3 regions of the Massilia sp. P2_C2 genome follow, and region 2 is predicted to be linked to each of the others. Evidence: predicted binding sites of a transcription regulator. Region 2 holds the regulator's gene; each other region holds the start of a gene.
The links. Region 2 encodes FNR, which switches genes on or off when oxygen is low (the NO sensors DNR and NnrR bind a similar motif). Its sites were predicted from a motif close to TTGATNNNNATCAA; they were not measured.
Positions count from the first base shown of each region.

Region 1: the regulator FNR is predicted to act here: its motif matches at 1,901-1,914, upstream of AC1DYX_RS26075 (universal stress protein).
Region 3: the regulator FNR is predicted to act here: its motif matches at 1,485-1,498, upstream of AC1DYX_RS10035 (gluzincin family metallopeptidase).

Region 1 is NZ_JBFUDR010000328.1:2,325-6,025, forward strand. Features, by position in the region: partial or broken gene AC1DYX_RS26065 (beta strand repeat-containing protein) at 1-531, opposite strand, end outside; partial or broken gene AC1DYX_RS26070 (two-partner secretion domain-containing protein) at 841-1,683, opposite strand; gene AC1DYX_RS26075 (universal stress protein) at 1,986-2,825, shown strand; partial or broken gene AC1DYX_RS26080 (P-type ATPase actuator domain-containing protein) at 2,846-3,701, shown strand, end outside.
Region 2 is NZ_JBFUDR010000234.1:1,574-5,762, forward strand. Features, by position in the region: gene cydB (cytochrome d ubiquinol oxidase subunit II) at 1-442, opposite strand, end outside; gene AC1DYX_RS22435 (cytochrome ubiquinol oxidase subunit I) at 442-1,857, opposite strand; gene fnr (fumarate/nitrate reduction transcriptional regulator Fnr) at 2,058-2,825, shown strand; gene AC1DYX_RS22445 (FixH family protein) at 2,843-3,358, opposite strand; gene ccoG (cytochrome c oxidase accessory protein CcoG) at 3,379-4,189, opposite strand, start outside.
Region 3 is NZ_JBFUDR010000061.1:20,079-23,779, reverse strand. Features, by position in the region: gene AC1DYX_RS10035 (gluzincin family metallopeptidase) at 1-1,329, opposite strand, end outside; gene AC1DYX_RS10030 (endo-1,4-beta-xylanase) at 1,523-3,115, opposite strand; gene AC1DYX_RS10025 (outer membrane beta-barrel protein) at 3,411-3,701, opposite strand, start outside.

The sequences.
Region 1 (3,701 bases), on a different contig from region 2:
GGCGATGCCGAACGTGTTCGTGCCGCCCGCGCTCTCGCCGTTGATGAGAAGGTTGCCGGTGCCGGACAGGATCGTCGCGTCCGACTTGATGTAGACGCCGCCCGTCGTGCCGCCGTAGTTGCCGCTGCTGAAACCCACGGTCGACTTGCCGTTGATCGTGACGTTGCCGCCGGTCGAAAGAATCGACTTGGCCGACTCCACGGTGACGGCCGCGCCGGTGCCGGACAAGTTGCGCGCATAGCCGATGCCGGTCGCCGTGCTGCCGGTGCCGCCGCCGATCAGGATATTGCCGCCGTTCGATTTCAGGTTGCCGTTGACGTCCACGCCGCCGGTCGTCGCGCCCACCGCATTGGCCGCCGACAGCGTCAAGTTCAGGTTGCCGCTTGTCGAGGTAATGTCGGCATTGACGACCACATTGCGGTCCGCACGCAACGTCAGGCTGGCGTCGCCGCCGGCGGTCTTGGCGATCGGACTGCTGACCAGGATGTCGCCCGCGCCCGGGGCGGGCGAACCGAACACGGGATCCGGCATCTGCTGGGTCGTCACGGTGYCGCTGGTCCCCTGGTTCAGGCTGTTCGCGATCGTGCCCGCGCCCGCACTGCCGATGACGTAGTCGAACGGGTCGATCAGCCACTCCCCGCCCTTGCCTGCGGCCGCGCCGGCGTTCACGACGAGGCCGGGCGCCGTCTGCACATGCGCGGCCGACGTCTCGATGGCGCCGCCGTTGCCGCCGGCCGGCGCGCTCGCATCGAACGTGCCGCCCACGTTGGCGGTGCCGGTCCGCATGTCGCCGAGCAGCAGGATCTGACCCTGCGCGCCGTTCGCCAGCGTGCGCGCCTGCACGATGCCGCTGTTGTTGATAACGGATGCGCTCAGTTCACCGGCCGACTTCGCCGTCATGAGCACCGTGCCGCCATCCGCGCGGATGGCGCCGCCGTTGTCGACCAGCGCCTCCAGCGCGCCCTTGTTCACCTGCAGCTTGACGGGGCCGCCGAAGTCGACGACGGCATCGCTGCCCGCACCCAGCAGCGCATTGCCCTGGTCGGCAGCGATGCTGCCCGTGTTCACGACGCGCGCGGCCACCAGCGCGACGTTGCCGCCCGCCGCGGCGGCGATGTTGCCACGGTTCTCGACCGCTTGCGTGCTCGTGCCGGACAGGTGGTAGCGCCCGGCGAGGAAGTCCTCGTTGGAAAGCGCGAGCGTCGACGCCAGCAGGCCGCCCACGTTGACCTGCGCCGTTGGGCTGAACAGCACGCCGTTCGGATTCAGCAGGAACACGTGGCCGTTGGCATTCAGCGCGCCCTGGATGATGGACGGATCAGTGCCGAGCACGCGGTTCAGCGCCACGGCAGATGCCGAGGGCTGGACGAAGGTTACGGCATGCCCCTGCCCGATCGAGAATCCGGCCCAGTCGATGGCGGCCTTGTTGCTGCCCTGGTGGACGGTCAGCGTATTGCCGGTGTAATCGAGAGTCGCCTGCCCGGCCACGACGCGGCCCGCCGTCGGCAGCGGATCGGCGGCCTGGGCGCAGGCACCCGCCGCGGCCAGGGCCAGCAGCGCGATCTGGCGGCGCCGGCGGCGTGCCCGTCCGGAGGAAGACCGGGTCCGTTTCGAACCGAGTTCCGACACGACTTGCCACAGATGTTTCGATGCGTTCCAGACAATACGATAAATATGATTCACGGGGCTTCCGAGCGAGTTGGAAAAGCCGCAAGTGTAGAATATTGCCCACAGGCAATCTAGCCTGTTTCACAATTAAGTGCGCAGAAGTCGTAAAGACACAACGGCAACCTGTTGTCGATTGACTGATTACCGAGGTTTCGGACGCCCGTGTTGAAATCGATACCGCGAACCCGTCAGACCGGTGCGCCACATAAATGGCGTCAAATTTGTTGCTTTTTTGATCTCAGTCAAATTCGGGAAAGACTTCGGTGACGAAGAGGCATACATTGGATTGGTCCAACTCCGTCCTGAAGGAGCCTTTCATGTACAAGACCATCCTCGTCCACATCGACGGCAGCCCCCAGCAGGAAAGCCGCCTGCGCGCCGCCGCCCGGCTCGCGAACGATTGCGACGCCCACGTCGTGGGCAGCGCCGCCACCGMCATTTCCTGGCTCGATTACGCCCTGCTCACCGGCTCGGTCGGGGCGCCGATGGCCACCGTGGACTTTCAGGGCCTGCGCGATGCCGGCGCGGCGCGGCTCGCCGCCTTCGACGAGGCGGCGCGGCGGCTCGGCGTGCAATCGCACGAAGGCCGGCTGATCGAGGACGAGGCGCATTACGCCCTGCTGCTGCAGTCGCGCTACGCCGACCTCGTCGTGCTCAGCCGCGATACCGACGTCGACCCGGGCCTGCCGGTGCGGGTGCGCGGGCTGCCGGAATATACCGCCCTGCACGGCGTGCGTCCCGTGCTCGTCGTGCCGCCCGACTACCACGACCAGCCGCTGCCCGGCACCGCCATCGCCGGCTGGGACGGCAGCCTGCAGGCCATCGCGGCGCTGACGGCCGCGCTGCCTCTGCTGCAGCGCGCCGCCAGCGTCAAGCTGGCGCTCGTCAATCCGAACGAGCTGACCCAGTTGCACGGCGAGGAACCGGGTGCCGACATGGCCCTCTACCTCGCGCGCCACGGTGTGCCGGTGGAAGTCGTCGTCGAGCGCACCCGCGCGACGGTCGGCGAAGCCCTGATGGCCATGGCGCGCGACGCCGGCGCCGGGCTGATGGTGACCGGCGCGTACGGCCACAGCCGCTACCGCGAATGGATGCTCGGCGGCGTCACGCGCGAACTGCTGGAACGCGCCCACGTGCCCCTGCTGCTCGCCCACTGATCATCGGGGACGGCGGCGGCATGAGCGAACCGGACGCCACCGCGAGCCACGCGGGCCTGGCGACGGCCGAGGCCGCGCGCCGGCGCGCGCGCGACGGTGCCAACGTGCTGCCGCAACCCGGCCCGCACGGCACCGGCGCGCTGTTGCTCGAGGCGGCGCGCGAGCCGATGTTCGTGCTGTTGCTGGGCGCCGCCGCGCTCTACCTGCTGCTGGGCGAACCGCACGAAGGGTTCGCGCTGCTGCTGATGGTCGTCCTCGTGCTCGGCATGACACTCGTCCAGCAGGGGCGCACGGAACGGGCGCTGCAGGCGCTGCGCGCACTCAGCGCGCCGGCGGCCACCGTCGTGCGCGATGGCAGGCGCGACCGCATTCCCGCCGCCGACGTCGTCGCCGGTGACCTGATCGTCCTGGCCGAGGGCGACCGGGTGCCGGCCGACGCCCTGCTGGTGGAGGCGAGCGGCATGCTCGTCGACGAATCGCTGCTGACGGGCGAATCGGTCCCCGTCGACAAATTCCGCGGCGAGCCGGAAACGCCGCCCGCGCCGCCCGGCGGCAACGGCCTGCCGTGGATCTATGCCGGCACACTGGTCGTGCAGGGCGACGGCCTCGCGCGCGTGCGCGCGACCGGCGCGCGCACGGAACTGGGACGCATCGGCGCCGCACTGCACGCGATCCGGCCACCGGAAGGCCGCCTGCAGGCCGAGACGCGGGTGCTGGCACGCCGCTTCGCCGGCTTAGGTAGCGCCGTCAGCCTCGTGCTCGTGCTGCTGTTGCGGCTGCGCGGCGCGCCCTGGCTCGACGCCCTGCTGGCCGGCGTCGCCCTGGCGATGTCGGTGCTGCCGGCCGAGTTCCCCGTCATCCTGTCGCTGCTGCCGG
Region 2 (4,189 bases):
CAGCATAGCTGCGGCCGGACACGGGAATGCCCTGCAAATATGCCCCGAGCGACACACCCTGGAAGAACGCGGCCACCGTCGAGCCGCCGATGAACGCGGCATCCCACACGGGCCGCTCGCGGTCGTTGGCCTTGAAGCGGAACTCGAACGCGACGCCACGGAAGATGAGGCCCAGCAGCATGAAGATCAGCGGCAGGTACAGGCCGGACAGGATGATCGAATACGCGGCGGGAAAGGCCAGCAGCAGGCCTTCGCCGCCCAGCACGAGCCACGTCTCGTTGCCGTCCCAGACGGGTGCCACGGAATTCATCATGACGTCGCGCTCGCGCTTGCCCGGCACGAACGGGTACAGCATGCCGATACCGAGGTCGAAGCCGTCCAGCACGACATACATGAAGACGGCAAACAAGATGATGCCGGCCCATATCGAGGCGGTGTCCATTACGCCTCCTCCGCCGTCGCACCGCGTCCGGGCACGGACAGCGGCCGGGCCGGCGTGCGGCCCCGGCCCGGTCCGCCCTCCGGCGGGCGCGTGTCCTCGAACCGCAGCGGCCCCGCGCGCACGTGCCGCAGCACGTACGCGATCCCGACGCCGAACACGAACAGGTAGGCCACGACGAACAGCGCCAGCGACAGCGCGAGCGGCCCGGGCCCGTGCGGCGACACGGCATCCGCCGTGCGCAACACGCCGTATACGACCCACGGCTGGCGGCCGACTTCCGTCGTGATCCAGCCGGCCAGCACGGCGACGAGGCCCGCGGGTCCCATCCATTGCGCCAGGCGCAGGAACGCGCGCGTGTCGTACAGCCGGCCACGCCAGCGCAGCCACAGGCTCCATGCGCCCAGCGCGATCATCAGCAGGCCGAGTCCGACCATCACACGGAAACTCCAGAACACGATGAGCGCATTCGGCCGCTCGTCGCGCCGAAAATCCTTCAACCCCGGGATCTGGCCGTTCCAGCTGTGCGTGAGCACGAGGCTGCCGAGGCGCGGAATACCGATGGCGTAGCGGGTGCGCTCGGCGTCCATGTCCGGCACGCCGAACAGCAGCAGCGGCAGCGGCTTGCCGTCGCCCTGCCAGTGGCCTTCGAGGGCCGCGATCTTCGCGGGCTGGTGCTTCAGGGTGTTGAGCCCGTGCAGGTCGCCCACGAATGCCTGCACAGGCGCCACGGCCACCATCATCCACATCGCCATCGAGAACATCGTGCGCAGCGCCGGGCCATCCTTGCCGCGCCGCAGGTGCCATGCGGCGGAGGCGCCGACGAACAGCGCCGTCGACAGGAACGCGGCAYTGGCCATGTGCGCGAGGCGGTACGGGAACGACGGATTGAACACGATGGCGAACCAGTCGGCGGGCACCATGCGCCCGTCCGCGATGAGATAGCCCTGCGGCGTCTGCATCCAGCTGTTGGCGCCGAGGATCCACGTGGCCGAAATCAGCGTACCCAGCGCCACCATGCACGTGGCGAGGAAATGCAGGCCCGGGCCGACGCGCGTCCACCCGAACAGCATCACGCCGAGGAAGCCCGCTTCCAGGAAAAAGGCCGTCAATACCTCGTAGGCGAGCAGCGGCCCCGTGATGGGTCCGGCATACTCCGAAAAGAAACCCCAGTTGGTGCCGAACTGGTAAGCCATGACAATGCCGGACACGARGCCCATGCCGAAGGCGACGGCGAAGATGCGCAGCCAGAAGTGGTACAGGTCGAGGAAGACCTGGCGCCGCGTCATCAGCCAGCACCCTTCGAGCACGGCGAGATAGCTGGCCAGGCCGATGGTGATGGCCGGGAACAGGATGTGAAACGACATCGTGAATGCGAACTGGACGCGCGCCAGGTCCAGGGCCGTCGAGCCATGCATGCCGAATCCTCGTCGTTGCGATGGACGGAATCTAGCATGGCTCATCCCGCGCACGGTTGGCGGCATCGGCGTGCCGTGTCTGCCATATTCGTGCGCGAACACTACACTTCATGTAGCACTGCGACAATGAATGTTTGATTTCCATCGGGATCACGGCATGAATACGTCTATAATCAAGGCACTACCCCGAGGCGCTCTCCATGATTTCCGCTGATACCATTACTTTCGATAAACCCATCAATGTCAACGCGCTGAAGATCAGTTGCGCGGCATGCAGCATGCACCAGCTGTGCCTGCCGATGGGCCTGGAAGACGCGGACATCGACCGCCTGGACAAGATCATCGGCAAGCGCCGGCGCCTGGAACGCGACGAGCCCTTGTACAAGATGGGCGATCCGTTCCGCAACCTGTACGCGGTGCGCTTCGGCCACTTCAAGACGTACCAGATCAACGCGGCGGGCGAGTCGCAGATCACGGGTTTCCAGATGGCCGGCGAGCTGCTCGGCATGGACGCCATCAGCGGCGACCGCCACCACTGCGACGCCGTCGCGCTGGAAGACAGCGAAGTCTGCGAAATCCCGTTCGCGCACCTGGAAGAACTGTTCGGCCAGGTGCCTGCGCTGCTGCGCCACTTCCACCGCATCATGAGCCAGGAAATCACACGCGAGCAAAACGTCATGCTGTTGCTGGGCAATATGCGCGCCGAGCAGCGTTTCGCCGTCTTCCTCATCAACCTGTCCGCCCGCTACGCGGCACGCGGCTATTCGGCCACGCGCTTCCAGCTGCGCATGTCGCGCGAGGACATCGGCAACTACCTCGGCCTGACCATCGAAAGCATCAGCCGCCTGCTGTCGCGTTTCAAGAAGCTGGGCCTCGTGCAGGTCGACAAGCGCGAAGTCGAGCTGCTCGAACCCGTGCGGCTGAAGGCAATGGCGGCCGGGACGGAGCAGTGCAGCCCGATGGCCTGATCGGGCTCACGCGGACGTCAGGGTGCATCCGCCACGATCGTAAGCGTCCGCACGCCATCCCACCCTTTCGCCAGCCGCCAGTCGCGCAGCCCGCCTTCGACGACGACCTGCCAGTGCGTGCGTTCCAGCGCGGGCAGCGCCACCTTGAACGTGCCGTCTTCGGCCGGACGCACGAACAGGCGCAGGTCGCGCTGCGGCAGCGTCGGGTGCGCGAGGTAGATCGTGAACGGGGCCGCTTGCGCCGTACCCGTGCGCGCAGCAAGTCGGCCCGATAGCATGCCCGTCTGCGCGTCGTAGTGTGCCTGCAAAGTCAGCCCGAGCTTCGTCGCCGCGCGGTCGCGGCGCAGCTCCTGGTTGATCGCCTTGCCCTGCTTGTAGTAGTCGCCCACGACGAGGGCGTCCGGATGGCCGACGGCGAGCCAGGCGACGAAGGCGCCTCCCACCAGCACCGTGGCCGGGCCGAGCATCAGGAACCACGGCCACCGATGGGTGTACCAGGGGCCGGCCCCGGTGGAGTGTGAAGTCGCGTGCATGTTGTTGATCCTGTTGTCGTTTATCTCGGTACGATGAAGACGGCCTTCTCGGTCACGTGCAGCGACGGCTCGTCCTGCGCCGTCACGGTGAAGGCCAGCGCGTTCGACCCCGTCGGTGCGGCGCCATGCGCGACGCGCACGCGCACGGGCACGGCGCGCGCGGAGGCGCCGTCCAGTTCGACGATATCCTCGTCCACGACGGTGGCGGAGCGGATGCCGCTCACCGCGATGTGGAACAGATGCCCCTGTTCGCCCGTGTTCATCAGCTGCAGGCGGTACACGTTCTCGATCTGGCCGCCCTCCACTTCGCGGCCCATCGAACCGCGGTCGCGGATCACGTCCAGCTTCAGCGGCGTCCGCAGCGCCAGCGCCGTGCTCATGCCGGCCGCCATCAGCACGAGCACCAGGCCGTAGCCGATCGTGCGCGGGCGCAGCAGGCGCGCGCGGATCTGCTGCGCATCCCAGCCGCCGGCCAACGCGTTTTCGGTGGCGTAGCGGATCAGGCCATGCGGCTTGCGCACCTTGTCCATCACGCCGTCGCAGGCGTCGATGCAGGCGGCGCAGCCGATGCATTCGTATTGCAGGCCGTTGCGGATGTCGATGCCGGTCGGGCAGACCTGCACGCACAGGCTGCAGTCGATGCAGTCGCCGTCGGTTTTCCCTGCCTTGCCGGTGCGGGCCGCTCCCCTGGGTTCGCCGCGGACGTGGTCGTAGCTGACGATCAGCGTGTCGCGGTCGAACATCGCGCTCTGGAAGCGGGCGTACGGGCACATGTACTTGCAGACCTGCTCGCGCATCCAGCCCGCGTTGCCGTAGGTGGCGAACGAATAG
Region 3 (3,701 bases), on a different contig from region 2:
GAAGCTGCGCGCCGCCACTTCGGAACTCGGGACCGCTGGTTGCGCGACGTCGTTGACGGCGGCGTTGGCCGCGAATTTGCGCGGCTGCGAAGCCGTTTCGACGATCAGAGCCTGGTCACCGAGGCCGAATTGCCTGCCGTCGAGGGCGAGATGCGTAGGCGCACGGGACATTGGCGCCGCCGCGCCCACCCTGGGCGCCAGGCTGTCCGCTGCATCGGCCAGAGTCCGGACCGAAGTCGCCGACGTCACGGACAAGACCCCGCGCCTGACGAAAGCCGCCTTCAACGGACGCGAGAATACGTGAGCGACCTGTCCCGCTGCCTGCACCATGCCGCCGGCTACCTGGCTGTAGAAATCGGAAGCGGCGGCGGCGCTGCGTACACCGGCGACGAGGATATCGCCCATCGCGCCACTCACCTGGAGCAATTGGTCTTCCGTCGGATGCGCCTGACCGCGGGCGACCGCCAACAGCATGCCGGCCATCGCATCCAGGAACGCGCCCGTAAACACACGCGAGAACGAATGCGGCTCCGCTGTCAAGACCGATGCGGGGCCGGACGATGGGAGAAACAGCGGCGGCGCGTACATGAAGCGGTTCGATGCATTGCGCAGGCAGTCCGGATCGACATCACTGGGAAAACTTTCGCGTATCGCCTCACCGAGCTGCTCCGCCAGCCGCGACAGCCGGGAATTCCGGTTGATGTGGCCGCTGGTTTCCGAAATGACGGCCGCACGCATCAGCGGCAACTGCAACGCCGACAGGATCGCGCTCATGTCCCCGAACGATTCATGGAAGGCGGCCACCTCCTGCGCAGCGACATCCCACAAATCGGGCCTGATGGCATCCAGGATGGCGTGGCCCATCTCGTGACACAGGACGTCGGGACTTTCGCCGGAAAAAACGGTGCCTCCCGTGGCATCACCATGGAAGAATTTGAGCGCGCTACGATCGTAAAACGCATTGAAGTCGACCCCGTCGTCAAGGAAAACGGGCAACCTCGGGCCGATCTCTTCAAACCACGTCAGATCAGGAACTCGCGCCTGCCAGAAATTGGCGCCGCGCCGCAAGGCTTCCGCGGCGTTCCAATAGCGGAAACTGGCGGTTCCCACCGAGTAAAACCCGAGAGGAACCGCGGCGTCCTCGATCTCGTACGACAGGTTGCCGTCGTCCAGTGCCGGGGCCGGACGCTGGACCGGGGTGCCATTCTTCGGGTCATCCATCCAGGCATTGACCCCGCCATCATGCAAGACCGCTTCGTTGACAGGCTCGGGCGCCCGCCGAGACAATGGAATTCCCTTAGGAACCCTTGGGTTGAGTTGTTGCGGCATTTCCATTTCCTCCTTCAAGACAGAATCGATCGATGATCGGTGTTATCAGGACAACGGGTACGCAACTAATCGGAATGGAAAAAAAGTGGGCGAAACATCCGTGACGAGGCACGGCACCCACCTGCGCTAGCGTAGGTGCGCGCGACTCGTGACTTTTGATGCGGCTCAAAAGTGCCGGACCTGAAGTGAAAGCTCAGTTCCCCAGCAAAGCATTCTTGAAGCCCTGAAGCGCAGGCTTGGACTGGAAGTTGCCATCGAACAGCAACGGCCAGTCAGGCGATCCGGGCTGGTTGATCCAGCTGTCGGCATCCCACACGCCCCAGACCGTGATGCCGGCCCGCTGGGCAGCCGGCACGGCGCGCAGGTAGGCCGCGATGATGTCGTGATAACGCTGCTGTTGCCGGAGCGCCGCGTCCGCCGTGAAACTGGTGTAGGCGCTCTTCATGCTCACGTCCATTTCGGAGATCTTCACCTTCAGGCCGCGATCCGCCACGGCCTTCAGCGAGGCTTCGATGGCGGTAATGCTCGGCCAGTCGATGGTCACGTGCATCTGGAAGCCGACGCCCGTGATCGGTACGCCGCGTGATCGCATGCCATCGACCAGGGACAGCAGGTTCGCCGTTTTTTGTCCGCCGGCTTCGATGTTGTAGTCGTTGTAGAACAGGTCGACCTGCGGATCGACGGCGCGGGCGTAGATGAAGGACTGGTCGATGAAGTCCTGGCCCATCCTCTGGCTGAAGATGGTGCTGCGCAGGATGTTGTTCACCGTCGGCTGGCCATCGTCGGCCAGCGCCTCGTTGACCACGTCCCAGCTCACCACGCGTCCCTGGAAATGCGAGACGATCGTCTGGACATGGTTCTTCAGCATGGCCGCAAAGTCGCCGGCGTAGTTCGTCATGAAAGCGGGCACCTGGTAATCGGCGTGCCAGATCAGCGTATGACCATGCACGTTGATGCCATTGGACTTCGCGAAGGACACGAAGTCATCGGCCTGGCTGAACGTGAACGTGTTTTCCTGAGGATGCAGATAGCCCATCTTCATGATGTTACCCGCCGTCATCTGGTTGAAATTGGGGAAGACGACGGCCTGCTGCTGTGCGCTGGTACTGCTGTTGATGATGCTGTTATTTTCGAAACCTGCGTTCACGGCCACGCCGATCGGGAAGCTCGCCAGGGACTTCAACCCCGCTTCGCTATCGCTGGTTTGCGCAGCAAAGTTCGCGGTCAGCGATTTATTGCCGTCCATGGTGATCGTCAGCGGATTCGTGCCGGCGTTGACGGTGCCGCTCCAGCCGGAGAAGGAAGAGCCCTGAGCCGGCGTCGCCGTGACCGTAACCGGACTGCCCGCCTGGTAGGTGTAATTGCCCGGCGCCAGGCTGGTCGTGCCGCTGCCCGTGCCACCGACGCTGACCGTCAGCGTATAGTTGACGACAGCGTTATGGTCGGTGCCGTTGACCTGCAACTGCGCCCCGCTCTGCCTCGCCACGTACCGGATGTAATAATTTCCATTGATGCGGGCAGGCATCTGGTTCGACGCCACGTTGGCATACGATACACCGTTGATCGTGAACGTATTCGCCAGCCTGGAAGACACGCTGTCGACGGTGCCGGAGGTGAACAGGCAGACGTTCGCGGGACCATTCAACACGGTCGGCAACGTCATCGGCTGGGGATTGTTGCAGGTCGCTCCTGCAGTGCCGCCGGTTGTCTTCGGCGCGGCGTATGCCGCATCCGCACCGCCGCAGGCGATGATCAGGCTTAATAGTCCGCCGACAAGATACTGCAACCACATCCTGGCGCTTCGAGCATGCTTTATCATGTTCATTTTCCGTTAACAAATGGAAAGCATGCTACCGGCCGGCGTCATTACGCACGTTATGAATTCCCGCAATGTGCGTTTCAAAATTTAACAAACCAGCTGCCCACGGCTTATCGTAACGCGTCACAGATAAGTGCTCCAAACGCCCGGCGGCACCGGCAACGATGCCGTCGACGTGGGCCTCGCGTTGCACGGGCATTGTCCGCCCGGCACGGCATCGCCCTGCGCCCGGCGCCGCGAGCGCGCGACGGGGCGGCGCCTGTCAGAACCCGCCGCCTCCACCGCCGTTGTATCCGCCGCTCCCACCGCCGTTACCGAGCCCACCGCCGCCGTTACCGTAGCCACCGCCACCATCGCCACGGCCGCCCGGACCGCCACGGAACATGCCGCGCCCGCCGTTGCGGATACGGTCATCGCCCGTCACGCCGCCCCACTGGTAACGCAGTCCGATCTGCACGATGCGTGGCTGGTTGACCGTCAGGCTGTGCAGGCGCAGCACCTCGTTCTCGACATCGCTTTCCACATTCCCGGTGTGAAAGACGTTGTTCACATT